3 regions of the Blautia sp. AF17-9LB genome follow, and region 1 is predicted to be linked to each of the others. Evidence: a T-box and tRNA genes for the amino acid it is inferred to sense, from the RefSeq annotation. Region 1 holds a T-box; the other regions hold tRNA genes.

Region 1 (10,424 bases):
AGGAATCCCGCATCCCGTACAACGAGTTTGATACCGTGCATCCGCGTACGATCTACGGAAAATCAAAAGAGGCCGGAGAGAAAATCCTGACACAGCTTTTGAACCGCTTTGTCATCATCCGAAGCTCCTGGATTTACGGGATCGGCCGCGATTTTGTGGATGAAGTACTCCGCAATGCGGCAAAAGGCGGCACGATGGAGGTTCCAAACAACCAGTATGCGGCTCCGACCAGTGCTTTTGAGCTTGCACGCGTGATCTGCCACTTTATCGACAGCGAGGAGTATGGTCTGTACCACGTTGTCTGCCCCGGAAGCTGCAGCCGCTATGAGTTTGCAAGAACCATCCTCGAGTATACTGGAAAAACCGGTGATCTTGATCTCTACCCGGTTGTCGCACGCGATGATGTCCGCCCAACCTATTCTGTTCTGGACAACATGATGCTCCGCCTGACCGGTATTCCTGAGCCGCTCGACTGGAAAACGGCACTGAAAGAATATCTCGAAGAAACCGGAGGAATCGAATAATGGTCCGAAACAGAAAAGAAACAACGGAAAAGTCAAAAAAGAAGCCCGGGCTTTCCACCCAGATTTTTATTGCCCTGCTGGCCGGTGCGCTGCTCGGCGTGGTGATTCACTATTGGATCCCGTCCAGCTATATCAAGGACACCGTCATCGTAGAAGGTGTGCTGTATGTCATCGGACAGGGCTTTATCCGCCTGATGCAGATGCTTGTCGTACCGCTTGTCTTCTGCTCCCTCGTCTGCGGAAGTATGTCCATCGGAGACAGCAAAACCCTCGGAAAGGTCGGCGTAAAAACGATCGGCTTTTACCTTGTTACCACAGCACTTGCCGTCTGCATCGCACTTGGAACCGCCCTGCTCATTCACCCGGGTCTCGGACTTAACATGGGTGCGGTTCAGAAAGCAGACCTGTCCTCGACAGCAGCAGATTCCAGCGTCAGCCTGGTGGATACACTGCTCAACATCATCCCGAAGAACCCGATTGGTTCCATGGCAAACGGCGATATGCTTCCCATCATCGTATTCGCCCTGTTTGTCGGCGTAATGCTGGCAAAGCTCGGAAACCGCGCTTCGGTCGTTTCCAACTTTATCAGCCAGTTTAACGATGTCATGATGGAAATGACCATGACGGTCATGAAGGTGGCCCCGGTCGGCGTTTTCTGTCTGATTGCACGTACCTTTGCAACGGTCGGCTTTTCTGCGTTCGCACCGATGCTGAAATACATGGGAAATGTAACACTGGCGCTGGCACTGCAGTGCTTCGTCATTTATCAGGTTCTTCTGTTCGTATTCACACGGCTGAATCCGATTAAATTCGTGAAGAAATTCCTTCCGGTTATGGGATTTGCATTTTCCACCGCAACCTCCAACGCGACAATCCCGATGTCGATTGATACGCTGAACAAAAAGATGGGTGTCTCGAAGCAGATTTCTTCGTTCACCATTCCGCTCGGCGCAACCATCAACATGGATGGTACCTCCATTATGCAGGGTGTCGCTGTCATCTTCATCGCAGAGGCGTACGGTATTCATCTGACTCCGGCAAACCTCGCAACGGTTGTTGTTACCGCAACACTGGCTTCCATCGGTACCGCCGGTATCCCAAGCGTCGGACTTGTTACCCTGGCTATGGTACTGAATTCCGTCGGACTGCCAACGGAGGGTATCGCTCTTATCATGGGTATCGACCGTATTCTCGATATGCTGCGTACCGCCGTCAACATCACAGGCGATGCTGTCTGCACAACGATTGTCAGCCATCAGGAAAAGGCGCTCAACCGCGAAGTATTCAATCGCAATTAACTGCAATTAACTGCTTGCGAAAAGCCTTTTTCAGACACGCTCTAAGGCTAAGAAAACGCGTTCCCGTTTTCGGAAACCCCTGTGGTTTCCGGCGGGAACGCGTTTTTCTTATCTCATTTCTCTGTTACAGTTCAAATGCCTGGCGGATGCTGTCGTAATGCAGGAATTTTCCTTCTGCGGCGTATCCTTTGATTTCGTCCAACGTAGCAAAACGGTAGCCGTCCGTTTCTTCCTCCTGAAGGTGAAGATCCTCGTCTTTGACATCCATCACGAAGCGATAGACATCGACAAAGTAGTTGTCTCCCTCATCCGGGTTGATACGCCGGTAAGTGAAGAGGTAGCCGCCGTCTGCCTTGCTCACATCGAGTCCGGTTTCCTCTCTGACCTCACGGCGCACGGCCTCCCAAGAGCTCTCTCCTGCCTGTGCCGCGCCGCCGGAAACCTCCCACCAGCCCGGTGCCCAGGCTTTCGTCATGACACGTTTTGTGATAAGGAAGGTTCCGTCCGGTCTTGCGATTACGCCGAGCACCGTCAGGTGAAATTCGTCCGGCTTCATATGCCAGTCATTCCGCTTCATCGTGCGGCCGGTCGGCTGTTTGTTTTCATCATAGATATCCCAGAGTTCCATATCGTGTTTTCTCCTGTCGAACTTCTTCCGAGCCCCATCGCGATTTTTCTTCCCTTTCGCATGGTTCTGAATCATTACAGATACTGTTTAATCTCTTCCATCACATTTTCCAGCGGAATCTGTGTTTTCAGAGTCTTATCGCGGGATGCAACCTCGACAACGCCCTGTTTCATGTTTTTCGGGCTTACGATGATGCGCAGCGGAATGCCGAGCAGGTCGGCATCGGCAAACATTACGCCGGCTCTGACGCTTCTGTCGTCGTAGATCACTTCGATGCCTGCATTCTGCAGATCCTCGTACAGCTTGTCCGCATATGCTCTGACTCCCTCGTCATCGACGCGGACTGCACAGAGGTGTACCTGCCACGGAGCGATAGCTTTCGGCCAGATCGGGCCGTACTCATCGTGATGTGCCTCGCAGACCGATGCTGCCAGACGGCCGACACCGATACCGTAGCATCCCATGATCGGGGTCTTGCTCTCGCCGTTTGCATCGACATAGGTCATATTCATGGATTTTGTATATTTGGTTCCAAGCTGGAAGATATTTCCGACCTCGATACCTCTGGAGATCTTCACAGTCTTTTTGCCGCATTTCGGGCAGATGCCGCCCTCCTGGATTTTTGCAAAATCGTGATACTCGGCATTCGGAACGTCGCGCTCCATGTCGAGTCCTTTGTAATGATGCTCTGCCTCGTTGGCTCCGCAGGAAAGGTTATTTCTTCCCTCGAGGGATTTATCGTAGAGGACAACGGCATCTCCGTTCACCTTCAGGTTCACCGGTCCGATGTAGCCTGCGTTCAGGCCGCATTCTTCGGTGATCACGGCTGCGTGAACCTGCTCGCCGAGGAAGTTGACCAGCTTCGTCTCGTTGACTTCGAGATCGCCGCGGATGAAAAGGACAACGTATTTATCATCAACATTCTGCTGATAAACAACGGCTTTGCAGGAGTTCTTTGTCTCGTCTCCGAAGAAATTGCAGACGTCTTCAATGGTGTGGACGTTCGGTGTATAAACCTTTTCGAGTGCAGCGGATTCTGCGTCTCTTGCGATATCTGAAATGTTCTCAGCTGCCTCCATGTTGGCTCTGTAATCGCAGGAATCACACAGAACGATGGAATCCTCTCCGACCGGAGTCAGAAGCATGAACTCGTGGGAGATATTTCCGCCCATCATACCGGAATCGGATTTGACAGATACCACCTCCGGCACGCCGACACGCTCGAAGATGCGCTCGTATGCTGCGTGGCATTTCTCGTAATACTGCTCCAGATCTTCCTGGCTGGTATGGAAGGAGTAAGCATCCTTCATCGTAAACTCACGCACACGGATCAGTCCAGCTCTCGGACGGGCCTCATCACGGAATTTTGTCTGGATCTGATAGATCATAAACGGATATTTGGTGTAGCTCTGTGCATACTCGCGTACAAGGTGTACGGCTGCCTCCTCGTGGGTCATGCCGAGTACCATTTTGGCATTGTTGCGGTCTGTGAAGCGCAGCAGCTCATCGCCGATGCTATCGTAACGGCCGGACTCATCCCACAGAGAAGCCGGCATGACAACCGGGAACTGCACTTCCTGGCCGTCGATTTTGTCCATCTCCTCGCGCAGGATCTGCTCGATTTTGCGCACAATGCGACGCAGCGGCAGATAGGAAGAATAGATTCCGTTTGCCATATATTTGATGTATCCGCCTTTTACCATAATAGCATGGCTGTCGATGACACAGTCAGCAGGTCTTTCTTTGAAGCGTTCTCCTACTAATTTTTCAAGTTTCATTTTCTGATTTCCTCCTTATTCTTTGGGTTTTCAACATCTGAAGTCTTCCAGACGCGAGAACATTCCAGCCTGTCCGATTTTAAGCTTTTAGTCAACATTTTACGCATCTAACTCATCACTGAAGTAACGAGAATGCGATGCGCAGTTTTCAAACAGAAAAAAAGCCCTAAACCGCAAGCTGCAGTTTAGGGCGAATTTTTTTATCCGCGGTACCACCTAAATTCAGGAAAACTCCTGCACTCTGACACAGAACATTTGTACCCCACGATTTTTGTATTTTGTAATACGCGTGATCTCTGCTCTCTGTACCTTCTCTGTAACGGGAGATCCCGGTGCAGCCTACGAAATAAATTTTTCCTGATGGATTTTCTTCTCTTCGGTGCACAGCTCCAAGACCGGTTCACGATAGATTCTGCAAAAAGCTTTCACCTGCCGCTTTCTCTCTGAATGCGCTCTGTCGCTACTGTTTCTTTTCTTCGCTTTTTCACTGCACTGATTGTAGCAGAAACCGGAAAAGAATGCAAGCCCGTTCCTTCTGCTTTTTCTGCATAAACGCCCGCCCAGGTTACAGGCCTTCCCGGTACATTCTGCTGATCGCCGCCTGGGCTTCCTCAGACTGTTTTTTCTCAATCCATGCTTTGCGGTCACTCAGGATAGCCAGCATCTCATCGACAACGTCCTCGGCGCGCGGGCTTGTGACGCGGTAGAGATAGCCGAGCATCCGCGTGGCGGTAAAATCGGTGTTCATCTGGCGGTATGCAATTTCCCGGCAGAAGTCGTCCGGGTAACCGTTGTGTTTTAACGCACGGTACAATTCGTCATTTCTCGTTTCTGGCATTGCCTGTCTCCCTTTTTCCTTTAAACATTTACGTTTCCGCTGTTCAGGCCTTCCGTCTTTTCCTCAAGTGGCAGCCAGTCCAGTGCCTTTTTGATCCACTCATCCCAGAAATCCCATTCATGGCCACCCTTACTCTCATAGTAGACAATGTCCATGCCGCTCTCTTCCATCCGTTTATGGTAGAGACGGTTTACTTCCAGAAGTCCGTCCTCTGTTCCGCACGCCTGGAATACGGTCGGCACATTGACAGACGGATCTTTTTTCCGTGCTTCCTTTAACTGCTCGATAAGAACAGCCGGGTTTTTGTCACTCTTTGCTGCTTCGACCAGATTTCCGAAATAACCTTCTTCATGTGCAAAGCTGTCCGCTCTGCTCTCTTCCGGATTTTCCAGCACATGAAGTGCACCGGACAGGCAGATCACAGCCCCGAAGGTATCGTGATATTTCAGGCCATTTCTGAGTGCGCCAAAACCACCCATGGAAAGACCTCCGATAAAGGTGTCTTCTCTTTTTCTGGACAGTGGAAACATTTTTCTTGTAATCTCAACCAGTTCTTCTCCGATAAACTGTCCGTGCATGGCACCGATGGACGGCTGATCCACATAAAACGCATTCTCGCCGGCCGGCATGACAACGGCAAGGTTTTTCTCCTCTGCCCATCTTTGGATTCTGGTTCCATGAACCCAGTCTGTCTCATTCCCAAAAATGCCATGCAGCAAATACAGCGTTTTAAACGGTTTTTCCTCGCGCTCCGGCTGCCCAAAGGTAAATTTGTCGACCGGCAGAATAACCTGCAGCGGTACGGTGCGCATTAAAGTTTTTGACATGAAGCTTACCTGAATAAATGCCATAATAAAAATCCCCCTGTGGATATATATTTTTCTTTATTTTACGCCTTATTTCCGCATTTCGTCAACGTGGAGTTTTGCGTTCCTCCGGTTCCGGCTTGCACCCCGAAGCAATTCACGATATAATCTTGTTTATAGCAATCCCAGAAAATAATGCAAAAAATTCAGCACTGCAGAACGTGAATTACTGCGTCACGGATTTTCGTCGTACCCCGGTACGCCTTCAAATCCGTTCCTTGTAATTCGCGCCCTGCAGCACTGCCTTTTTTGCGTTATTTTCTGGTCTTGCTATAGTTTGAATTTTTTCTGTGACAAGATAAGGAGATTTTCTATTATGATAAAGTTGATTGCAACCGATGTCGATGGAACGCTCGTCAAAGACGGCACACTTCTGATCGACCCGGAATATATGACTGTTGTTTCCAGGCTTGTCGACCAGGGCATCCATTTTGTTGTCTGTTCCGGCCGCCAGTTTTCCAGTGAACAGAAGCTTTTCGCTCCGATCAAGGACCGCCTGCTCTACATCTCCGATGGCGGAACTGTCGTGCGCACACCGGAAAAGATTCTGAAAACATATCCGATGGAAACGGCACTCTGGAAATCCATGTGCCGCATGGTATATGACGAACTTCCGTCCTGCAACTGCTTTGCCGCCACCCCGGACTACTGCCTCGCCGAAGATGCCGGAAGCCGCATGTTTCACTGGCTCCGCGACTCCTACGGCTTCGATGTCCGCGAAGTACCGGATCTGTCGAAGGTAGAAAACGAGGACATTATCAAATTCACGATCTACCATCCAACCTCCTGTGAAGAGCTTTGCTCCCCAAATTTCATCCCGGCGTGGAAGCATCAGGCAAAACTCGCTGTCGCCGGTAAGGAATGGTTGGACTGCAACGCCCGCGGCGTCAGCAAATGGACCGGTCTCTCATTTCTGATGAACTACTTTGGCCTTACCCCAGACGAAGTCTGCTGCTTCGGCGACAACCTGAACGACATCGAAATGCTTCAGAACGCCGGCGAAAGCTACGCCGTCTCCAACGCCCGAGCGGAAGTCATCGCCTCAGTAAAACACACCTGCCCGCCGTACTGGGAGAACGGGGTGCTGCAGGTTTTGAAAACGTTTTTGAAGGAAACGACAAACCCGTTTTGATTTAAAAAATCCAGGCATCCTATACGGATGCCTGGATTTTTAATTCTCTGTTTCTTTACAGTACCCCATGCGGCGCAATGCCGATCGCAAATTCGACTGCAATCGCTACCAGGACTACCAGCAGCGAAATGATGAATCCGTGCAGCATCGGCTTTGCGCCGGAGCGGCAGAGGGATTTGAAATCGGTGTTCAGGCCGATGGCCGCAAGGGCGGCTACCATCAGAAATTTGCTGATGGTTTTTAATGCGGCTGCTGTGCCTGCCGGGATAAGACCTAAGGAGGTCAGTGCTGACATGGCGAGAAAACCTAAGATAAACCATGGAAAAATGGATTTGATGCTTACCTTTACGGCGGTTCCTTCTGCTGCCTGCGCCTTCCGTTTCAGATGTACGTTGATGGCGGCGAATGCCAGGACGGCCGGAATGATGGCGAGGGTCCGTGTCAGTTTTACCATGGTTGCGAAATCACCGGCGGCCTCGCTGAATGCGTAACCGGTGGCAACGACGCTTGATGTGTCGTTGACCGCAGTTCCGGCCCAGAGGCCAAACGCGGCATCCGAAAGGCCCATCCAGTGACCGAGGATCGGGAATACGACGATCATGACCGTATCAAATAAAAACGTTGCGGAGAGGCCATAGGCAATGTCCATATCGGTCGCCTCGATGACCGGCGCGATTGCCGCGATCGCGGAACCGCCGCAGATACCCGTGCCGGCGTTGATGAGGCTGCTCGTCTTCCAGTTCAGTCCAAGTGCTTTTCCGATCAGTGCGCCGAGGCCAAAGCACGTTGCCAGGGTAAATACCATAACCGTCAGGGAAAATCTTCCGACCGTCAGTACCGTGCGGATATTCAGGCTCGCTCCGAGCAGAATAATCGCAAATTTCAGGATCTTCTTCGATGTAAATTTAATTCCCGGCGCTGTCACGCTGTTCGGCTTGTAAAGGGCATTCACAATCATACCGATAAACATGGCGATGACCGACGCCCCGATAAAGTGCAGTCCGGCGCTCTCCTCCAGGCTTTCCAGGAATTTCGCTGCAACCGCAATCACCAGCGCAATCGCTGCTCCGGGAATCAGTTTCTTTGCGTTTTTCATAATAATAACTTCCTCCAGATGTATCGTTTTTTCTCTCTCCCCAAAACATTCCGTATTTTTCATCACATCTGATGCTGCCACTTCCCACTTCGATAGCGAAGGACAAAGAAAATAGCACGAACAACCCAGTCCATCGTCATGGCGACCCAGACACCAAAGACACCGAATCCCATACGCACACCGAGCACATAGCTCATGCCGATTCTGCAGATCCACATGGAAAGGATCGAGAGAATCATACAAAATGCCACATCATTGGACGCGCGGAGTACATTCGGCAGGGTGAAGGCAATTGGCCAGATTATCATACAGCAGATACCATGGTAAACGATGATATCTTCCGTCATGGCAGTTGCCTCCGCAGACAGACTGTAAACGTGAAGCACTGCCGGAAGTGCCGCGATGACACCGAGACAGCAGACGATCATCAGTCCATAAATGATGATGTGCAGCTTTTTCGCATAGTATTTTACCTGCTCATAGTCTCCCGCTCCCGCGCACTGTGCGCTTACGGTCAGCACTGCATTTCCGATCGCCATACCGGGCAGTGTCTGGAAGACAGCAATCGTGTTGGACACCGCATTTGCCGCGATCGACGCTGTTCCGAACTGTGTGATCATACTTAAGACCATGATTTTGCCGAGCTGGAACATACTGTTCTCGAGGCCGTTCGGAATGCCGATGCCAAGGATTTTTTTCAGCATATGGAAATCCGGTTTTACTTTCACCGGATAAGAGCACCGCACCAGATACCGCTTATTATGTACGAGAACAAATGCTGCCACAGCCGCGTACATACGTGAAAGCAGCGTCGGAATCGCAACGCCGTCCACGCCGAATTTCAGCGCATAGACCAGAAGCGCATTTCCCGAAATATTGATCAGGTTCATGACGATGGATATTTTCATCGGCGTTTTCGAATCACCCTGCGCACGGAAAATGGCCGCACAGCCGTTGTAAACCGCCAGAAACGGAATGGAGGCCGCTACGATCATCAGATAAATATTGCAGTTTCTTTCTACCTCTGCCGTAATGTTTCCAAACACAACATGCAGAATAAACGGCTTTAAAAGATAGACCGCCGCCATGATCACAACTGACAGCGCCGTTGTCACCAGCAGAAGCTGGTCAGCTGCCTCACATGCTTTATGCGGCCGCTTCTTTCCGATATACTGGCCGCACACGACGGCTCCGCCGGTTGCAATCGCGGTGAACATGTTGATCAGCAGAATAAAGATTGTATCAATCAGCGACACACTCGACACCGCCGCCTCGCCGACACTGGATACCATAATTGAATCCGCCATGCCGACTGCGATGGCAAGAAGCTGTTCAATCAGAAGCGGCACAATCAGCCGTTTCAGATCCGCATTGGAGAACAGGTCACCATCCCGTTCCTTCAGATAATTCATCTTTTGTTTCCTCCATTTTCATACCTTCTCTGTTGATGATTTTTCACGCATGTGTATTACACTCATGCTGTTTTTATCTTACCTGCATTTTTACGTAAAAGCAAGAAGAACCGGCATCATTTCTTTACCGGTTCTCCATTGATTGCCTGTACCAGGACTTTGTCAAATCTTGCGTATTTTTTTACTTCTTTCATCAGCGTATCGAGGTCTTTCACAATCTGCTCGCGCTTTCCTGTCGGTCCTATGAAATATTCTCTGCTGCCCATTTCCAGCAGATTTCCTGTCGTTCTTGTCCGTACGCCGAAGGTAAGTCTTCTGCTTCCCCGCCGGTAATAAATCGTATAGGTACGCGGCACGTAGTTGAACAGGGAGCTTTCGATTTGGGAAATCGTGTAAAATTCACCGCTCTCTTTCGCCGCCGCATACCGCCGGTCTTTCAAACAGTCCATTTCGGCTACGGAAATGAAGCAGATCAGATAGTCCAGAAACGAAAACACAACCAGAATCATTGCTTCCACAATTCGTCCCAGATTTGTTCCATCCAGAATATGAACATAGATGTCGCCGTAAAATACCGCAAAGAAAAGAACAATACTTAAAATAATCTTGATCCACGGCCAGAGACGGGATTTAATTTTCCGATTTACCTTAAAAACATTAATCCATTCAAGCAACTGTTTATCCTCCATCAATGTAATGATGTCTGTATTTATTTTACACTCTTTTCTCCGTAAAAACAACAGGGAAGCAGAACACTTTCTGTTATAGTTCACTGGTATCCAACGAACTATAATTCTAAAACATTTCCTTCTTTCTTTTTCCAAATTTGCGTATAAAAAGGGAAGTGGCTGG
Region 2 (10,424 bases), on a different contig from region 1:
AGGGAAATTTTGGATGTTGCATCCGACCAGCCCGGCAGTGCAATGATATCGATATCCAGGTTGCAGCGGTCCTCCATCCATTTCTGCATTTCGCTCTCTCCTTTCCTTCCGGCGATATAATGCATTATTTTGCACCATTATTTTTTAATGTGTGATATTAACAAGGTTTTTATTCTTGCGTTTTTGTTCAGTTTAGTTTTCCTTAAATGCACCATTTTGCATTACTAATTAGTGTTTTTCTACATGGCATTTATGCACGAATTTGAATCATTGCAAAAAGGGAGCCGGAAACGCCCCGGCAGACGGTTTTTCTTCTCGTCCGCCGGGGCGTCCCTGGCTTTCTTTCTTTGTTCACTTTTTCCTGTTTTTTCTATTTCTTTCTATCCCTGGCGCTTGCACGAGGAACGGCGCACCACAACCTCCCCCGAAACGAGAATCCGCTCTTTCGGCGCTTCCGGGTGCTCCTCCCGCCATAAAAATTCATGCACCATACGGCGGCCAAGCCACTTCGTATCGACATGAACGGTTGAGAAGAACGGATACAGCATCCGGTCCTCATCATCATCAAATCCGGTCAGTGCCACATCCTCCGGCACGCGCACGCCGATTTTCCGGAAGGATTCTGTCAGTCTTTTGGCGATCATATCGTTGCCGCAGACAATCGCTTCCGGCAGTGTATCGTAGCTCGCCACAATCTTGTCAAAATTTTCCGGGTAATAAAAATGATCGCTCTCCATATTGGGGCGCACAAGCTCCTCATCGAGCGGAATGCCCGCCTGTTCCATCGCTGCAAGGAAACCGACATACCGGTCATGCATCGACTCATACGTGCTGCTGTGCTCACTTAGGAAACCGATCCGCGTCATGCCCTGCCCGATCAGATGGGACGTCAGAAGACTCACCGGCTGCACACCGTCCACACGCACGATATCGCCCATCGGCCGCTGTTCGATGCCGCAGTAATGGTCGAGCTGAAAGATGCGGTAACCCAGATTTACCAGTTTCTGCATATATTCCGGCGGCAGCATTTTAATGCAGAAGATCGCATCGATATTTTCATTCAGGCCGAGCGGCAGAATGCCGTTCGCCTCCTCCCGCTCCGTCACGACCGCAACGCGCGTCTGACAGTTATTGAGGCTCGCCTCCTCGGAGATGCCGCTCACGACACGGTCCCAATAAACAGCGGCATCCCGCGTACGCAGAACCATAATATTGTAATGCTTCTCCTGCGGTGCCCGAACTTCTTCCACATATACATTTTCGCCCAGATAGCCATTTCTTTTCGCCATCCGAAGAACTCTCTCCCGCGTCACCGGAGCTACCTTCGGATCATCCTTTAATGCCATGGCAACCGTATTCCGGGACAATCCCAGCTCCTTTGCCATACTCTGTATCGTTACTTTCCCCATAACTTCCTCCCTGTTTTTTCTGCGCAATTCATTTTTCTTCCGCACACGTCTTTGTCCGTAAGAAAAAAAGTGCCGTAAAACGACACTCTTACCGATCGGGGCAACAGGATTTGAACCTGCGACCTCACGGCCCCCAGCCGTGCGCGCTACCAAGCTACGCCATACCCCGTAATCATGTTTTCATTATACCAGCGAACTTCTGAAAAATCAATGTTATTTTTCCCTCTCCCGTTTCATTACATTCATTTCTTTATTTCGTGTCATATTCTCTTTTATTTTACTATATTGTCACTTTTTCTTTCTGAATATGTAATTTTTCGACGTTTTCCACGTATCATAAGTGAAAGGGGAAAATCGTATGCCATACAAACTTTCACCTCTGGCATGCCCGTCTGCAAAGACTATGTAAAAACTGAATAAAAGGAGACATCGTAATGGAAACTGAAATTTACTTTCTACTACACTCTTTAGGAATTGGTGCAAAATACCGCGGATTTCGCTATCTCGCCTATGGTATCGCTTTATGCATGGAAGACGAAGATTATCTCCTTCGGGTCAGCAAAACGCTGTACCCAAAGATCGCGCAAACGTTTCAGGTATCGTCCTCCTGCGTCGAACGAGACATCCGCACCGCTATTTCCGTCTGCTGGACCCGCGGAAACCGTGATCTGCTCTTTTCGCTTTCTGTGCATCCGGTTCTGACAAAACCGACCAATTCCGAATTTTTTGATATTTTAAGTTCTTATATCAAATACTACCGTGCTTTTCCTGCCTGTCGTCAGGAGGCATAAAAAAACGAATACAGAAAAGATAACACTTCCGCGCCCTATCATATTGGGGGATATGCATGGCGCGGAAGTGTTTTTTCTATGATAAAACGATAGAACGAAAAAAGGAGACTGCCCGCAAAGGCAGCCTCCCGATATGGATCATTTGACAGCAAACCGATTAGTTGTTGATCAGTTTGTCCTCGTTGCTCCAGCTGTACAGTTTTCTGACTTCTTCTCCGACTTTCTCTGACGGATGCTCTGCAGCTTTTCTTCTCATTGCACGGAAGTGAGCCTGTCCGCCTGCTGGGGACATATCCAGAAGGAAGTCTTTTGCGAAAGTACCATCCTGGATATCGGAAAGGATCTTCTTCATGGTCTTCTTGGTTTCTTCTGTGATGATCTTCGGTCCGGTGATGTAATCGCCGTACTCGGCTGTGTTGGAGATGGAGTATCTCATTCCGGAGAATCCCGACTGATAGATCAGGTCTACGATCAGTTTCATCTCATGGATGCACTCGAAGTATGCGTTTCTTGGGTCGTATCCAGCCTCGCACAGAGTCTCAAATCCAGCCTGCATCAGGGCGCATACACCGCCGCAGAGAACTGCCTGCTCACCGAACAGGTCTGTTTCGGTCTCAGTTCTGAAGGTTGTCTCCAGAAGACCAGCTCTTGCTCCGCCGATTCCAAGGCCGTAAGCCAGTGCTCTGTCCAGAGCTTTTCCGGTGTAATCCTGCTCAACAGCAACCAGGCAAGGAGTTCCTTTGCCAGCCTGATACTCGCTTCTTACTGTGTGGCCAGGTGCTTTCGGAGCGATCATAGCTACATCTACGTTCTTCGGAGGTACGATCTGTCCGAAGTGGATAGCGAAACCATGAGCGAACATCAGCATGTTGCCCTCTTCCAGGTTTGGCTCGATATCTTTTTTGTACATTGCAGCCTGTTTCTCATCGTTGATCAGGATCATGATGATATCAGCCTGTTTTGCAGCCTCAGCAGCGGTGTATACTTTGAATCCCTGTGCCTCTGCTTTTGCCCAGGATTTGCTGCCTTCATAAAGTCCAATAATAACATCACAGCCGGAATCTTTCAGGTTCAGTGCATGAGCATGTCCCTGGCTTCCGTAGCCGATAATTGCGATTTTTTTGCCTTCCAGTAAAGAGAGATTACAATCTTCCTGATAAAAAAGTCTTGCTGCCATTTTATTTTCCTCCATAATATATAGAATGTCTTGACCGGCGGCAGGTCGGTCAATTTATACAGCGAAAAGCATTTCTGCCTTTTGCTGTTTGTCAGGGAAATGAACTTTTCTATACAAAAATTTCATTCCTCTAGCAAACGTATGTAATGTGATCTGCGTTAATCGAGGTAACGCACATCGTGGGCTCCTCTGGAGAGTCCTGTCACTCCTGTTCTGGCCAGTTCCAGGATTTCGTATCCCTGTACCAGATTCAGGAATCCTTCGAGCTTTGACTGGTTTCCGGTCAGCTCTACAATCAGGCTTTCCTGTCCCACATCCACGATTCTTCCACGGAAGACATCGGAGATGGCGATGACATTGCGGCGTTCATTTTCATTCACACGGATTTTGACCAGCATCAGCTCTCGTCTGACACTCTCGTCCGGCTTCAGCTCTTTGATATCCCGCACATCGACAAGTTTTGCCAGCTGTTTTTTGATCTGCTCCAGAATCATTTCATCACTGCAGTACAGAACAACAGTCATTCTTGTGTATCGCGGGTCTGCTGTCACACCGGCGGTGATCGTCTCGATATTGTATCCGCGTCGGCTGAAAAGACCAGCTACTCTGCTTAAAAGTCCCGGCGTATTATCCACCAGCAGGGATAATGTTCTTTTCTGTTCCATAAACACCAACTTTCCTCCATCCGCAGGCGCCGCGGATTTTCAGCAATTTCTTACAACTTCCAACGCCTTATCCAATATATTAGCAACTTATCCTCACTTTGTCAACAAAAATTTTACCAAATTATTCTTTTGAGCAAAAATCTTTTGCCTCCTGTGGTTCCCATTTGCATACCTTCCGGTCATACGTAAGGATGCCGTTCGACTCCTCCTCGACATCGGTAAGCTGTGTGTAGACTGCTGCGGCAAGTCCCTGTTCTGTGAGTTCTCTTATCTTTTCTGCCAGTGCATTCATCGCTTTCTGGTACTGTGTCTGGTTCTGGTACGTGCGGTAGCCGAACGATTTTTCGGAGTAGAGATGCTCCTGTACCGGATACGTATAGCCGCCGTATTCAGAAAAAGCAAACGCGCGCTCCTCCGGTTTTACTTTTAACGGACGAAAGTAATTGTGAAGGCTCTTGATGTCCCCCGCTCCCTGATCGTACCAGCCGCTCGCGTGGTCGATCTGCCGCGTCGGATCGAGAGCGCGCACCATTTCTGTCATCTCCCTGGCATCAAACTGTCCCCATCCCTCGTTGAACAGAACCCAGAGCGACACGCACGGTGCATTGTAAAGCTGATGAACCGTCTCGCGGCACTCCCGCTTCCACCACTCTCTTCCCGTTTTTGAGGTCCGCGAAAAGAGCGGATAACAGTTATCCCTGAATTCCGTTGTCACAAACGGCAGTACGGTCGGAAGGTACAAAAGGAACGTCTGAATCGACCGGCCGCCGCCGTTGATCATATCCTGCCACACCAGCATACCGATATGGTCGCAGTGGGAATACCATCTTGCGCACTCAACTTTCAGGTGTTTCCGGATCATATTGAAACCGAGGCGTTTGGCCGTCTTAATGTCATAAACCATCGCCTCATCGGACGGCGGCGTGTAGAAGCTTTCCGGCCAATAACCCTGGTCGAGGACACCGTTCTGGAAATACGGCTTTCCGTTTAAGAGAAGACGCGTGATTCCTTTCTCATCTTTTCCAATGCCGAATTTGCGCATGCCGAAATAACTCTCGATGCGGTCTTCTCCCGCTTCAATGGAAACCCCATAGAGATGCGGATGTTCCGGGCTCCAGCCTGCAAAATTACCGAGAATCAGCTCCGCCTCGTTTTCTCTCGTCTCCCGGACGCAGATCACCTTCGCATCCGGCGCTTCGCTCTCCCGCACCGTAATTTTTTTCGTCAGTCCCGCATCCGGTCCGTTGAGGAAAACCCGTACTTTTACGCTCGCCGTATCATATTCCGGCGTGATCACGATGCGTTCCAGATACGTCTCCGGCACCCATTCCATCCAGACGCTCTGCCAGATGCCGCTCTGCGCGGTGTAAAACATGCCGCCCGGGGTAAGGCTCTGCTTTCCGCGGCCCTTCCAGTCCGTGTCCGTCTCATCGCGCACCTTGACGGCAAGCTCGTTCTCTCCCGTTTTGAGATACGGCGTAAGATCCACTGAAAAAGAAAGATACCCGCCGAGATGGCCTCCGGCACGCTTTCCGTTGCAGTAAATTACCGCATCCTGATCCACGGCGCCGAACTGCAGCAGCAGCCGTTTTCCGGCAGGAATTTTGGGAAGCTGAATCGTGCGGAAGTACCACAGATATTCTTTTGGAAGCAGCTGCCGCTTCACGCCGGACGCATCGCACTCCGGGGAAAACGGAACGAGAATTTTTCCGTCCCGCTGTTTTGGCATTTTCTGCGTTTCCGTGAACGCATACTCCCACCATCCGTTCAGATTTGTCCAGTTTTCCCGGCGCATCTGCGGACGCGGATATTCCGGAAACGGGAGCTCTTCTTCCGGATTTTTCCCAAATTCCGTAGAAAGGCGGAATTTTTTTCCTTCCTTTTTTCCAATCTGTAATGCTTTGACCGCATTTTTGAAGTCCATTCTTTTCCCTCTTTTTCTGATTTTTATGATTGATAAAAGCGTGCCCGGACAAAATCCCGGACACGCTTTTGGTGTACTGAAAATCAAAGCGGATATTCGCAATCCGGTTAGATAAACGCCAGCGTTTTCATCAGATACAGCCAGAACGTCAGCGTAAAGGCACTGCCGCACGTTGTGAGCATAACGGTGTTTGCCGTCAGACTTCCCTCATGACCCATATTTTTCGCCATGATAAAACTGCTCACCGTCGTTGCGGAACCCAGCATCACAAGGATTGCCACCAATTTTTCCTGACGGAAGCCAAGTATCACGGCGATCGGCAGAAAGGCAGCTGCAAGACCGACCAGCTTAATCGCAGCTGCAGCAATCGACGGCCGGATATTCTTTGCCGCGCTCTTTGCCTCAAACGACGCACCCATCGCAATCAGGCCGAGCGGCGTTGCAAGTACCGCAATATTCTGCACCGTTTTCTGCAGAATCACCGGCTTTGGAATGCGAAGCACCGACCAGAGAAGTCCTGCAGCGATCCCGAGGATAATCGGGTTTGTCACGATATTTTTCGCCGTCTTTTTCACAAAATCTGCCGTGATCTCCTCCCGTTCCGGACGGAATACTGCAAGAACGATAACCGCCATGATATTATACAGCGGCACACTGCTGATGATCATCAGCGGCGCCATGCCGGAATTTCCGTAGATATTCTGGATAAAGGCAATACCAAGGATCGCCGCACTGCTCCGGTACGCCGCCTGGATAAATTCGCCTCTTGCACTTCTCTCTTTTAAGAGATGGGAAAGTCCCCATACCGCAAGAATTGAGAGCAGTGTTGCAAAGAAGCAGAACAGAACGAATTTGATATCCCACACAGCGGAGAAATCAGAATCCGACAGGTCCTGGAACAGCAGCACCGGGAGTGCGATTTTAAACACAAATTTGTTCATTTTGCTTGTGAACGATTCGTCCAGAATACCAACCTTTCGAAAGAAAAGTCCCAAAATCATTGTCAGGAAGATCGGCATCGTCGCGTTCAGGCTGAAGATCAGATTACTCATACCAGTGTTTTTCCTGCCAGTACATTTTTATAATCTTCGTAGTTCTCTTCGAGAAGCTTCGGCGTATTCAGACCGTAGGGACATTTCTTCATGCAGGCGCCGCAGTGGAGACAACCTTCGATTTTCTTCATCATCGCCTGGCCGCGCTCGGTGAGCTGGTTGGCGGACGGGGAACGGCGCAGAAGCAGGCTCATGCGCGCGCAGGTGTTAATCTCAATGCCTGCCGGACATGGCATACAGTAACCGCAGCCGCGGCAGAAGTTGCCGGAGAGCTCTTTCTGGTCTTTCTCGATGATCGCCTTGATTTCATCCGTCATGGCAGGCGGACAGGCAATGTAGCTTAAGAACTCGTCCAGCTCTTTTTCTCTCTGGACGCCCCAGATCGGAAGCACGTTGTCGTACTGGTCTTCAAAAGCATATGCAGCCGCGGAGTTTGTGATCAGCCCGCCCGAGAGCGCTTTCATTGCGATAAAGCCGATATTTTTCTCTTTGCATCCCTGTACCAGTGCTTTCTCACGGTCCGTTGCCAGATAGCAGAACGGGAACTGCAGCGTCTCGTAAAGACCGGTCTCGATGATCTCCTCTGCCACGCTCATGCGGTGGTTCGTGATACCGATGTGGCGGATTTTTCCCTGTGCTTTTGCTTCCAGCATCGCCTCATACAGGCCGGTTCCATCTCCCGGCTTAGGACAGAAGGACGGATTGTGGAACTGATAGATATCGATGTAATCCGTCTTCAAAAGGGAAAGGCTTGTCTCCAGATCCTTCCAGAAGCCCTCCACATCCTTTGCCATCGTCTTCGTAGAGATAAAGACCTTCTCACGCATTCCCTCAAACGCTGCGCCTAATTTTTCCTCGCTGTCGCTGTAGGCACGCGCGGTATCAAAAAAGCGGATGCCTCCGTCATACGCTTTGCGCAGCAGATAAACAGCGTCTTCTTTCGTGACACGCTGTACCGGCAGCGCGCCGAAGCCGTTCTTGTTTACACAGATTCCTGTACTTCCCAGTGTTACCATGGACATACTTATGTTCCTCCTTTTTCGCTTTCGTTGTTTCAACTCACAGTCGGTATTTCACGGAGTCTGACATATCGAAAATAGTTCGACTGTGACTTGCCTCATGTCAGTGGAGAATACCGATTTCTCTCCGCCCGCCACTGCCGTTATGTTTCTTTTAGCAATTCATCCCACCGCTTCAGAAACGGGGGACTTCTTGTCTACTGGTGTTAAAATCCGTTATTTCTATAGTATCACACTTTCTGTCAGACGGCAAACGCGATTTAAAGAGGCAGGCACAAAGGGAAATACTTTCCTTTTATGTCTGCCTCTGAATATCATTTTTTATTTTACTTCTTTATAAAAGTTTACGCAGTCCGACGGATCATAATAGATTTTATTATCCGCAAGCAGCGTGGAAACACCGTTCTGTACTTCGATGATGCTGACCGCACAGTTGTACGGCACGCCGCCGTGCCAGAAGTCGTTCTTGTCTTCATAGACATTGCGCAGCAGCGCGCGCATGCAGCAGCCGTGGGTGGCGATCAGGATCGTCTTGTCCTGGAGCTCCGGTTTTGCAGTCAGCTCATGATAGAACGCTTCCGCCCGGTCGCAGACCTCCTGGATCGTCTCTCCGTCTCCCGCCGGGCGGAAGTGGAACGGATCTCTGTAAAAATCGTCGAAGTGTTCAGACGGAATCTCAAAATTGTTTACCCGGCATCCAAGCCCTTCCCAGGAGCCAAAGGAAAGCTCCATCAGGCGGTCGTCGGTCGTAAGCGGCACATTTCTGCCCGCAAGGACAAGCTCTGCCGTGTGCTTTGCGCGGCGCAGCGGACTGGAAATTCCAAGGTCAAACGGGATATTTTTCAGTCCTTCCGCCGTCACTTTCGCCAGACGGACACCGTTCTCATTCAGCTCGGTGTCCGACTGGCCCTGCAGTCTGCCTTCTACGTTCCACGCGGTTTCACCGTGGCGTATGATATAAAGTTTCATAAAAATCAGCCTCTCAGTTCGATGTTGAACTCATTCTGCAGTTTCTTGCAGATCTTCTCGACAAATTTCTGTACTTTTTCGAAGTCAAATGCTTCTTCCTTCGGTGCAAAGGTGACGGTGAACGCCATGCTCTTCTTGCCTTCCGGAATCTGACCGCCCTCGTAAACATCGAACAGACGGATCTCTTTTACGTATTTGTTTGCCTCGCGGATGCAGTTCTCTACATCGCCGCAGCTGATGTTTTTGTCCATGACAAATGCCAGATCACGTTTCTCCTCCTGGAATTTGGAGATCGGCTGGAAGGTGCGTTTTTTGCCGTACCATCTGGAGAGCTCTTTTAAGTCAAGCTCCATGATGTAAGCGGAAGTACGCATGCTCAGCTCGTTCTGGATATCGTATGCTGCTTTTCCGAAGTATCCGATTTCTGTACCCTCGCAGAGTACTTTCACTGCCTGATACGGATGCAGGAAGGATTTCTGAACCGGCTCGTAGGTGAACTCAATGTCCATGCTCTCGGCGATGGTGTTGGCGATGCCCTTCATCGTGAAGAAGCTCTCGTTGTTTCCGAAGGTTCCGACGCAGAGAACTTTTCTCTCATCCGGGTAGGATGTCAGCGGCAGGGACTCCGGAATGTAGATGCTTGCTACCTCGAACAGTCTTCCTTCAAGGGTGCCCTGTTTCTCATTTCTGGAAATGGCATTCAGCATGGAAGCTGCCAGTGTGGTACGCATCAGGGACAGATCCTGGTTGATCGGGTTGATGATCTCGATGGCATTTCTCTCTTTTGCATCTGCCGGCAGTTTCAAAAGATCCAGATCTGCAGGGGAGAAGAAGGAGTAATGCATGCACTCGTAGATACCCATGGTGCATAAGGTATTCTTCAGTGCCAACTCGCCTTTCTGCTCTTCATTGTAGCCGCCCATCGTTACCTGTGCAGCGGAAAGGAAGGTATCAGTTACGTGATCGTAGCCGTACATACGGATGACTTCCTCTGCCACGTCCGGATAGCGCTCGACATCGTTCTCTCCCTCCGGCAGCATATCCTCACGGTAAGCCGGAACCTGGATGGTCAGCTCATCGCCGTTGATTTCCGGTGCAAAGTTCAGGTTTTTCATAATGCGGAGAATCTCTGCTTCCGGAACTTCGATACCGAGTACGCCGTTTACTTTGCTGACACTGACGGTCATCGGAGTCGGATCGATGGAGTTTCCGGTGTTCACATCGAAATGGGTACGGGAAACTTTACCGCAGCCAAGCTCTTCCATCAGATGCAGGGCACGTTTCATACCAAGTACGGTTGAATACTCGTCCACGCCTTTCTCATATCTTGCACTGGCATCCGTCGCTTTTCCAAGCGCACGGGCTGTCTTTCTGACGTTGTCGCGTGCGAATTTTGCGGACTCAAACATAACAGCCTC
Region 3 (10,424 bases), on a different contig from region 1:
CCGCTGCCCGTTCTGCCAGAACGGAAATCTCGTGCAGCATCCCGAATGGGAGCCGGTGATTCCGGAGGAGGAGATTTTTGCAGTGCTCGAAAAGCGGCGCGGCGTGCTGGACGGCGTCTGCGTGACGGGCGGTGAGCCGACGCTGGATCCGGATCTGGAGCGGTTCGTGACGAAAATTAAGGAACTGGGATATCTTGTGAAGCTCGATACGAATGGATACCGGCCGGAGATTTTGAAAAAGCTGGTGGAAGAGAAGAAAATCGATTACGTCGCCATGGACATCAAAAACGCGCCGTCCCGGTACGGCGAGACGGCGGGCGTGAAAAAGATCGATGTGATGCGGATCAATGAGTCGGTCGAGTTTTTAAAGAGCGGCGTGGTGGACTATGAGTTCCGGACAACGCTCTGCAAAGAGCTGCATGGAAGGGAAGAGATCGAAGCGATCGGAAAGTGGCTTTCCGGGGCAAAACGGTACTTCCTGCAGAATTACCGGGAATCGGATTATGTGATTGATCCGAGGTTCTCGGGGTATGCGCGGGAGCAGCTCGAGCGGTTCTGCGAGATCCTGCGCGGAAAGATTGAGACGGTGGAGATCCGCGGCGTGGATTAAAAAACGCTTTAAAGCGTGCGGTACCAGTAGCCGAAGCGGGCATCGGGCGCGAGCTCGGATGGGCGCATCGCCTGCTTAAAGTGGAAAAAGCCGAAGAGGCTTGCCATGAACTGCTCATTCGGCGTGTAGACGCCGGGGACGCCGAAATACCAGAGTTCCTGCTGGTCGCGGTTCCGGGCGAGGAGCAGATGGCGATAGGACGAGGAGCCATGGAGGACGAAGCGGTTCGCATCCACCGAAAGACCGGCGGCGCGGAGCTGTGGAAGATCGTCGAGTGATAGGCGCAGGCAGTCGGTCAGATCATCATCTGGGAACGGATGGAACTCCGGGAACTGGTCCTGAAGCTGGAGATAGAGAGCAGCCCGGGACGGCGGCACGGCTGCTGCGGCGGGAAAATCGGCGGAAGTCATATGTAGCGGCTGGGCGGTAGAATCCGGGATGGGCTGCGGCGGTTCCGGGTTGGCAGAGGGATAGCTTTCTGCGGTTTTCACAGATTCCGCGGATGCGGGATAGAGTGTGTTGGCGGATGATTGCGTGATCCTGTCTGCAGGAACGGTGTTTACCGTGTCAGTTGATGTGGATTCTGTGGAGACGGTGGATTCCGGGTTGGAATTTTGTGGATAAAGTTCGGAATTGCTGCTGAATTCTGTGGAAAGTTCATCGAACTGTGCTTTTGAAGCGTCTGATGATGGCAGGGACTGCGCAGGTACGGCGGGATCCAGAGGTTCGGGTGTTTCGGCAGTTTTCTCTTCGGTCGGTCTGGTACCATTGTCTGCGGATGTTTTGGGCTCCTGCGGGAGCGTGGGCGAGAAAAACTCCGGCTGAATCGGAAGATCGTCCCACTGGGTGGCGATGACGCCGGTCTGGCGGCAGAGCAGGATCAGACCGCCAAGCTCGTCGAGCGTGACATCCGTCTGCCCAATGGCATCGGAGTGCGTGAAGAGTTTTCCACTCGTAGAAGAGCGCCCCGCAAGGAGATTTCCGAGCGGAATGCCGTACATCCGCCCTGACCGGCGGATAAATCCGTAGACCGTGACCGAGGTCTCCGGCGGAAGCGACGGCGATTTGATCTGGAAGTCCATGCGGCAGAAGCCGTTCTGCGACTCCACGCGGACAAAGCCGCAGCATCCGCCCTTGCGGTTGTTCGGGTATTCGTATAGATAGGCAATGAAACGCCGGTAATCAGACATAAAAACCTCCTGCATAGAAGTAAAAAGAGTAGAAAAAGATACTGCGCTACAGTTCACGATATGCGGGAAGGACAGAAAATATACGCAGAGAAGAAAGGAAGTGCACAATGGAAGAAGAAACAAAGCTGGAAACGCCGGAGGAAAAAGCGCACCGGAAAGAACGGGAACGCTTCATGCGCCAGGCGATTACGCAGGCGAAGAAAGCGGAAAAGCTGATGGAAGTGCCGATCGGCTGTGTGATTGTGTACGAGGGAAAGGTGATTGCGCGGGGATATAACCGCAGAAATACGGATAAAAACACGCTGTCCCACGCGGAACTGAATGCGATCCGGAAAGCCAGCAAAAAGCTCGGCGACTGGCGGCTGGAGGGCTGTACGTTGTATGTCACCCTGGAACCATGCCAGATGTGCGCCGGTGCGATCGTACAGGCAAGAGTCAGCGAAGTCGTCATCGGCAGCATGAACCCGAAGGCGGGCTGCGCGGGATCGATCTTAAATATGCTGGAAATGCACGAGTTTAACCATCAGGTGAAGGTCGAGCGCGGCGTGCTGAAAGAAGAGTGCTCGGAGATGCTGAGTGCGTTTTTCCGGAGACTGCGGGTGGTGAAAAAGAAGAAAAAAGAAGAGAGGAAGAGGGCGGAAGAAGGGAAAGAATAAAAGAAGAGGCAGCATCGGGATGGGATGCTGCCTGAGGAAGATTATTTGTTTGAGTAAGTTGCACTTTCGAATATTTCCGTAAAAAATACAATCCCCGTATTTCCATCGGAAACCATCGAAAAAATCATTGACGAATCCCGAAAAAAGCACTATAATATATGATGTATTTGACAAAATACGGAGAAGTACCCAAGAGGCTGAAGGGTCTGGCTTCGAACACCAGTAGGTCGGAAACGGCGCAAGGGTTCAAATCCCTTCTTCTCCGCTATGCAAAAAAGAGACAGCAAAAAGATTGAAAAATCGAAAAAGCTGTCTCTTTTTCTGTGAGAAATTATGAAATAGATGCAAAACAAAAGAAACAAAGACAGAAAAAGCATCGCCAGTTCACGAAAAGGGACCGATGCACAACAAAGCAAAATAAAAAGGAGAGACAATACATGGCGCAGTTACCACAGGAATTTCTGACCCGCATGCAGGACATGCTGGGCGATGAATTTGATGCATTTTTAACTTCCTACGACGCACCCCGCACAGCCGGGCTGCGTGTGAATACAAAAAAATGCCGGACCGAAGATTTCCCGCCGCTTGTTCCGGGAACGTGGAAGAAAATTCCGTGGATTCCAAACGGCTATTTCGTGCCGGACGGCATGCGCATGGGCCAGTCTCCGCTGTATGCGGCAGGCGTCTTCTATCTGCAGGAGCCAAGCGCCATGACCCCGGCGTCCCGCCTCCCGATCGAACCGGGTGAGCGTGTGCTCGATCTCTGCGCCGCACCGGGCGGCAAGGCAACCGAGCTGAATGCGCGCCTGAAAGGAACCGGCCTTCTCGTCGCCAATGACATCAGCAACGCCCGCGCCAAAGCACTGCTGCGCAATCTGGAGCTGTTCGGAAGTGAAAACGTGCTTGTCACCAATGAGACACCGGCAGGCCTTGCAGACGTCTTCCCGGGCTTCTTCGATAAAATCCTCGTGGATGCACCGTGCTCCGGCGAGGGCATGTTCCGGAAAGACGAGGCAGTCATCGGCACCTGGACCCCGGAGAGGCCGGATTTCTTTGCGGATCTGCAGCGCGAGATCACCTCGGATGCTGTCAAAATGCTGCGTCCGGGCGGCCTCATGATGTATTCGACGTGTACCTTCGCCCCGCAGGAGGACGAGGGAACCGTTTCTTTCCTTCTGGAAAACTTCCCGGAAATGGAACTGATCGAGATGGAAGGCTACGAAGGTTTTTCAAAAGGCAATCCAGTCTGGGGAAACGGCGATCCGGAGATCGAAAAGACCGTGCGCATCTGGCCGCATAAAATGAACGGCGAGGGCCATTACCTTGCCCTGTTCCGCAAAAAAGGCGAAGCCATTCCTTATGAGACAGAAGAAAAACCGATCGAAAAGAAAAACAAAAAACAGAAAAACCGGAAAAAAGACCGCGGAACGGAAGCACCGGGTCCGTCGAAAGCAGAAAAACAGATCCTTTCCGATTTCCTGTCCCGGATGACAGCACCGATCCCGGTGGAGGAACTGGAAGTCCGCGCCGGAAAAGTATACCATTCCCCGTCCCTGCCGGATGGCGTGCGGAATCTTCATTTCCTGCGGAACGGTCTGTATCTCGGTGAACTGAAAAAAGACCGTTTCGAGCCGTCACAGCCGTTTGCCGTGACACTCTCCGCGGACAAGTTCAAAGATTACATGAATTTAAAGGCAGATGACGAGCGTACCGAAAAATATCTCCACGGTGAGACAATTTCCGTAGAGCCGGGAGAGACCGCATCGCCGTCGGGCTGGAAGCTGGTCTGCGTCGATGGATTCGGCCTTGGATGGGGCAAACTGGTCAATGGAACCTTGAAAAATAAGTACCCTGTTGGATGGAGAAAGTAGAAAAATCATGCCAGTTTTTGCAGGAAAAACGTCGAAATATTACAAAGTTATTAACAGAAATTAAAAAAGACTTTCATTTCAGACATACTTGTGTTATAATGGCAAAGTACGGCGGGAAAAAAGGCCCATTTTCCGCAGTAACTTGGAGTGACAATCAGCAACAGAACGTAATAAGTATGAGGTGTACGACATGAAAAAAAAGAAATTATTCAGCCTGGTTTTGGCCACAGTGCTTACGGCAGCAACCGTTCTGCCATGCTATGGTGCCAGTACAAAGGAGAAAATTTCAAATGCTCAGGCAGAACAGGCTGCCGCACAGTCTCAGCTTGACAGCATACAGAGCAGGATTGACGAACTCAATTCCAAAAAGGGACAATCAGAAGAATATCTTTCCGAACTGAACCAGCAGCTGGACGATCTGCAGAACCGTCTGCAGGAGCTTCAGGATCAGTATGATGCGAAGCAGAACGAACTGGTACAGATTCAGGCAGATCTGGAAGATGCAAAAGCAAAAGAAGAAGAGCAGTACGAGGCGATGAAGCTCCGTATCCAGTATATGTATGAAAATTCCTCCGGAAACGGATACATGGCAATGCTCTTTTCTTCCAAAAGCATTTCAGAGCTGATCAGCCGGGCAGAATACATACAGAAAATTTCCGATTTCGACCGCGATCTTATGCAGGAGTATGAGGACACGGTAGACCAGGTAAAAGAAAAAGAAACACAGGTGCAGGAAGAGCAGGCAGCGATCGTAGAACTGCAGCAGCAGAGCAGCGATCAGCAGGAAGCCATTCAGGAGCTGTACGCAGCAGCTTATCAGGAACTCCGTACCTACTCCGCAGAGCTGGACGATGCAAAATCCAGCGAGAGTGCACTGGTAGATGAAATCAACAGCAAAGCAGATGCAATCAATGACCTGATCCGTCAGGCGAAAGAAGAGGAGATTGCAGCGCAGAAGAAAGCAGAAGAGGAAGCAGCCGCAGCAGCCGCCGCACAGCAGGCTGCCGCAGAAGCTGAGGCTGAGGCCGCCAGAAAACAGGCAGCCGAGGCCGCAAGAGTCGCAGCCGCAGAAGCAGCAAATGCCGCAGCGAAAGCAGATACCGATACAAGCAGCAGCTCCGGAAGCAGTTCTTCGGACAGCAGCGCATCCTCCACGACAACGGGGAGTCCATCCGCGTCAGATACTTCCAGCAGCTCCTCCAGCGGAACATACCTTGGAAGATTTAAACTGACAGGCTATTGCTCCTGTTCCATCTGTACCGGACAGTGGTCCGGCGGATCCACCGCGAGCGGAACCACACCGACCGCAGGAAGAACGATCGCCATGGGCGGTGTACCATTCGGAACGAAACTGATGATCAACGGCCAGGTTTACACGGTAGAAGACCGCGGAACCGCTTACGGCCACGTAGACATCTTCTGCAGCAGCCATTCCGAGGCGCTGAGCTTCGGCGTGCAGTATGCAGATGTATATCAGCTGAGCTGAGAAACAAAGATAAGAGATATGCCGGAACAGAACTTCCGGCATATCTCTTTTTTTGACTTTCTCAGAAACTGTCATTCTAAAATAACACCAAAAAGGCCGCAAACCTGTGTAAAATGTACCTTTTGAAGCAATAATAAAAAAAATTAAAAAAAATTCAAAAAAGGTGTTGACATTCCTATAGACATCATATATAATAGCTATTGTTGAAGGACGAGAGTTCAGAAAACAAATAAAATCGAAGCGTGGCTCAGTTTGGTAGAGCGCTGCGTTCGGGACGCAGAGGTCGTGGGTTCGAATCCCGTCGCTTCGACTGGAATGAAAATGCCGAAAGCCTTGACAATCAAGAGCTTCGGCATTTTTTCGTATGTCAGAAAGAGAACAGGAAACAGTACACGAGGAGGAAATTTTTGTGAAAGCATTATTTTTTGATATTGATGGAACGTTACTGAGTGAGATTACAAAAGAAATTCCGCAGAGCGCGCTCGATGCATTGAAAAAGACAGCGGAAAAAGGAAATCTTACGTTTATTAATACCGGCCGCACCTGGTCGGAGCTGCCCGAGGAGCTGAAAAAGCTTCCGTTTTCCGGATTTCTGTGCGGCTGCGGGACCTATCTGCGCCGGGACGGCGAAATCCTGATGCATCAGACGATTCCGAAAAAGCGCTGTGAGGAAATCCCGGTTATTTTAAAGGAGTGCAGGATCGGCATGATTCTGGAGGGAACGGATAATGTTTATTTTTCGTCGGAGGTATCCCGTTTTCGGGAGGTCGAGCAGACCCGTGCCTATTTCGCAGCTGTCGGAATCGGACTCGCGGAGACAGCGGAGACAAAAGGAATCATTTACGATAAATTTTGTATCGTAACCGATGCACAGTCTGATATAGAACGTATGTACCGTGAATTTGAGCAGGAGTTTGATATCATGGATCGCCGCGGCGGTGTATACGAAATCGTTCCGCACGGCTGCAGCAAAGGAACAGCTGTGGACTATGCGCTGAAACAGTTTCAGCTGGAGAAAGAAGATGCATACGTATTTGGCGACAGCAGCAACGACCTTACCATGTTCCGGTGCGGCGCACACACCATTGCGCTTGGAAAACATGATGAGATTCTGGATCCGTACACAGAGTACGTAACCGATACCGTCGAGCGGGACGGCGTGGCAAAGGCGATGGAGCATTACGGATTGATCTGACAGAAAAAAAGAAAAAAAGAAAGCGAAGGGGCGCATTTGAAAAGAAATTTTCAGGTGCGCCCCTTTGGTTGCAATTTTTTGAAAAAGGAAACAAGAAAAGCAGCGTCTGAAAAGGTATGTGCATTGCAAAGTAAAAAATTTCATGGTAATATAAAAATGAGTTTTTATGTATATTTGTAATGATACCAGGAGGTGAGCGTTCAGAAGTTCCATGGAAACAGAAAAAAATCAGATAAATAAAAAAAGCCTCAGATACCGTTTTACAGCAGGAACGATCGGAGTAAGTGTCTGGCAGCAGGAATGAATGCTCACTTGGCAAAGCCTATAAAAATTGAAAACATAAAGAGAATTTTGTGTGAATATTGTGTGTAGTGGTTGCAACTTCTCAAATCCGTATACCTGTTTTTCACGTTTTGTAGGATATTATAACGTAAATGTAAAACTGGCAGGGACAGGTTCTCTGTATACAGATAAAAGCAGGATAATGAAGTATAAAACAGAGAGAGGATTTTTATAAAATGGAAAAGTATGAAGACAAAATATATTCTTTAGGTGAGGCTGTAACGGGACAGACACAGGCTATGTCACAGGCCGTACAGAAAACACTGGAAAATAATGGCGGGGTAGGTATAATGACAGGATCTTATGACCAAAACCTGTCTATTTTGTCTGTGAATAATCTGCTGTTGCATAGTACAGGATATACATTCGATACTTTCATGGAACAGACAAAAGGCTCATTGAGAAACTTCTTTTATGACGAGGAAGATAGACTGGAGCGAGACCGTTTTTTGCAGCTTCACGGAACAGGGGAAGCACAGATCCTTACAGCAGACGGTACAGTGAAAAATGTACGGCTTTGTAAAGAGGATGCGACAGATGAGGCGGGCAGACAGATCTGGGTTATGTCCGTACAGGTCAACTGGGATCATGTAAATTTGACACTGCTCAATGAGGCTATCTGTTCCGGCTTCTGGTATTTTGACTGTGACGAAAACAGTGAGATTGTGAATGCAAACTGGAGTCATGAATTCCGAAAAATGCTTGGCTATCATGACACTCTGGACTTTCCGAATAAACTGGAATCCTGGTCAGATCTTCTGCATCCACAGGATAAAGAAAGAGTAATGGTGCAGCTTCAGGCGGCAATTAAGGATAAGACGAACCAGATAAAATACCAGGTAGAGTATCGTATGAGAATGAAGGATAATCAATACCAGTGGTTTCGGGCATCGGCAGAAGTAATACGCCGTCTGGATGGTTCTGCCAGCAGGATTGCCGGGATTTTTATTAATATTGATGCGGAAAAAAAAGAGGCCATGCAGGCACAAAAATCTGCTGCTTTCCACCGGGCTTTTACGAAAGCAGACCTGTGTGAGTATTATGTAAATCTGGAAGCGAATACTTTTGATACCTTTAAGGTTGAACCGTCCCTGATGACAGTCTTTGAACAGAGTCATACATGGGATGAACTGATCCGTCATTTTGTGGATTCCTATGTTGTGGAGACAGATAAGAAGGCGGTATCCTCTTTTTACGACCGTGGTTATATTGCAGAAAGGCTGAAGGGTCTGGAAACCGAATTGGCTTTAGAGTGCCGTATCACTCTGAATGGAGAAGAACGATGGGTCCGCAATGTGGTCATACGTGGCGAAATAGAGGATTCAGAATATGCCATGATCTTTCTGCGTGATATCACAGAGACAAAGGTAGAGAGCGCACGGCATCTGCAGATGGCAGCGGATAATGCTTCCATGGAGCAGCTGATTCAGAGTATTGTGCGTCTGGTTGACCGCTTTGTTGTCTGTGATCTGGAAAATGACAGATATGAATTCTATAACCTGAATGGACAGATGCTATATAAACCTTTGGGATTCTATCATGATTTTCAGATGCAGGTTCTTGAAAAGTATAAGACACTGGAACCATTGGAAACTATGGACATCCTGATCGCACCGGAAAATATCCGGAAGAATCTGAAAAGTGAAAATGATATTTATAAGTTTGAGTACTGCAGCCTGGATGAAAAGACTTATAAGATCGCTTCTTATATTCCTTTGGAATGGAAGAATGGAAAGCTGGAAAAGGTATTGCTGGCATCCATGGATGTGACACAGGAGAAGAAAGCAGAGATTGAATCCCGTCAGGCACTGAAAGAGGCTTACCGGTCTGCAGAAAATGCAAACCGTGCGAAAACAGAATTCCTTTCCAATATGTCACACGATATCCGGACACCGATGAATGCCATTGTCGGCCTGACAGCAATTGCAGGAGCAAATATTGAGAGCCAGGACAGAGTCATTGAATGTCTCAGCAAAATTACAAAATCAAGCCGTCATCTGCTGGGACTGATTAATGAAGTGCTGGATATGGCACGTATTGAAAGTGGAAAAATGACGCTGGCACAGGAGGATTTCAATCTGCCAGATCTGGTGGATAATCTTATAACACTCACAAAACCGGTGATTGATGAACATAAACACAATTTAGATATACACATTAATCACATTGAACATGAGAGTGTCTGTGGTGACAGCCTGAGAATCCAGCAGGTATTTGTGAATCTGATGAGTAATGCGGTCAAGTATACACCGGATGGCGGGAATATTACTTTTTCCATAGAGGAAAAGCCAAATGGATTTTCGGAACTTGGATGCTATGAATTTACGATTGAGGATAATGGGATCGGTATGTCACCGGAATTCCAGAAAATCATGTTTGATCCTTTCAGCCGCGCAGATGACCATCGGACAACCAGAGTCCAGGGAACAGGTCTGGGAATGGCAATCAGCAGAAATATTGTGAACCTGATGAATGGTAATATTAAAGTGGAAAGCACCTTACATAAGGGAACTAAAATTACAGTAACAATTTATCTGGAACTTCAGGAAAAAGAAAAAGAACAGGACAGAAATCTGATGAATCTACCTGTTCTGGTTGTGGATGATGATAAGACATGCTGTGAAAGTACAGTTGCCACATTGAAGGAGATTGGGATTACAGGCGAATGGGTTCTCTCCGGCAGAGAAGCCGTTGAGCGCTGTTATGCACATCATGAGCTAAAAAATGATTACTTTGCTGTTATTTTAGATTGGAAAATGCCGGATATGGACGGAATTGAAACAGCCAGACAGATCCGGAAACGGATAGGGAAAGAGATTACCATTATTGTACTGACATCTTATGAATTCAGCGAGATCGAAGAAGAAGCAAAGGCTGCAGGCGTAGATGCTTTTATTGCAAAACCGCTGTTCCGTTCCCGTTTGACGGCTACATTGCGGCAGTTTACTTCTGGCAGAAAAGAAAAAACAGCAAGAAATTATCTGGATGAGCTGTCTGAAGCAGATTACACAGGAAAAAGAATTCTGCTGGTCGAGGATAATGAGTTAAACAGAGAAATTGCTGTTGAAATTCTG

What was found. The T-box of region 1 lies ahead of DWX00_RS06435 (proline--tRNA ligase). A T-box ahead of a tRNA ligase gene usually reads a tRNA of that ligase, here a tRNA-Pro.
Region 2: it has a tRNA-Pro gene. The T-box ahead of DWX00_RS06435 (proline--tRNA ligase) is inferred to sense a tRNA for this amino acid. The anticodon was not compared.
Region 3: it has a tRNA-Pro gene. The T-box ahead of DWX00_RS06435 (proline--tRNA ligase) is inferred to sense a tRNA for this amino acid. The anticodon was not compared.

The regions. Positions count from the first base shown of each region.
Region 1 is NZ_QUGU01000004.1:212,790-223,213, reverse strand. It holds gene rfbD (dTDP-4-dehydrorhamnose reductase) at 1-524, shown strand, start outside; gene DWX00_RS06445 (dicarboxylate/amino acid:cation symporter) at 524-1,822, shown strand; gene DWX00_RS06440 (NUDIX hydrolase) at 1,947-2,450, opposite strand; gene DWX00_RS06435 (proline--tRNA ligase) at 2,525-4,228, opposite strand; T-box leader at 4,412-4,714, opposite strand; gene DWX00_RS06430 (hypothetical protein) at 4,794-5,066, opposite strand; gene DWX00_RS06425 (alpha/beta hydrolase) at 5,087-5,917, opposite strand; gene DWX00_RS06420 (Cof-type HAD-IIB family hydrolase) at 6,249-7,064, shown strand; gene DWX00_RS06415 (YeiH family protein) at 7,120-8,160, opposite strand; gene DWX00_RS06410 (MATE family efflux transporter) at 8,223-9,572, opposite strand; gene DWX00_RS06405 (hypothetical protein) at 9,689-10,246, opposite strand.
Region 2 is NZ_QUGU01000003.1:120,768-131,191, reverse strand. It holds gene DWX00_RS04815 (extracellular solute-binding protein) at 1-89, opposite strand, end outside; gene DWX00_RS04810 (LacI family DNA-binding transcriptional regulator) at 381-1,409, opposite strand; tRNA gene DWX00_RS04805 (tRNA-Pro) at 1,505-1,578, opposite strand; gene DWX00_RS04800 (sporulation initiation factor Spo0A C-terminal domain-containing protein) at 1,844-2,200, shown strand; gene ilvC (ketol-acid reductoisomerase) at 2,358-3,377, opposite strand; gene ilvN (acetolactate synthase small subunit) at 3,536-4,042, opposite strand; gene DWX00_RS04785 (glycoside hydrolase family 2 protein) at 4,164-5,966, opposite strand; gene DWX00_RS04780 (AEC family transporter) at 6,074-7,018, opposite strand; gene DWX00_RS04775 (aldo/keto reductase) at 7,015-8,040, opposite strand; gene DWX00_RS04770 (histidine phosphatase family protein) at 8,359-9,006, opposite strand; gene pheT (phenylalanine--tRNA ligase subunit beta) at 9,012-10,424, opposite strand, start outside.
Region 3 is NZ_QUGU01000020.1:43,771-54,194, reverse strand. It holds gene DWX00_RS17110 (anaerobic ribonucleoside-triphosphate reductase activating protein) at 1-610, shown strand, start outside; gene DWX00_RS17105 (DUF6128 domain-containing protein) at 619-1,800, opposite strand; gene tadA (tRNA adenosine(34) deaminase TadA) at 1,908-2,456, shown strand; tRNA gene DWX00_RS17095 (tRNA-Ser) at 2,636-2,721, shown strand; gene DWX00_RS17090 (RsmF rRNA methyltransferase first C-terminal domain-containing protein) at 2,894-4,327, shown strand; gene DWX00_RS17085 (PcsB-like coiled-coil domain-containing protein) at 4,518-5,813, shown strand; tRNA gene DWX00_RS17080 (tRNA-Pro) at 6,050-6,123, shown strand; gene DWX00_RS17075 (Cof-type HAD-IIB family hydrolase) at 6,223-7,008, shown strand; gene DWX00_RS17065 (response regulator) at 7,527-10,424, shown strand, end outside.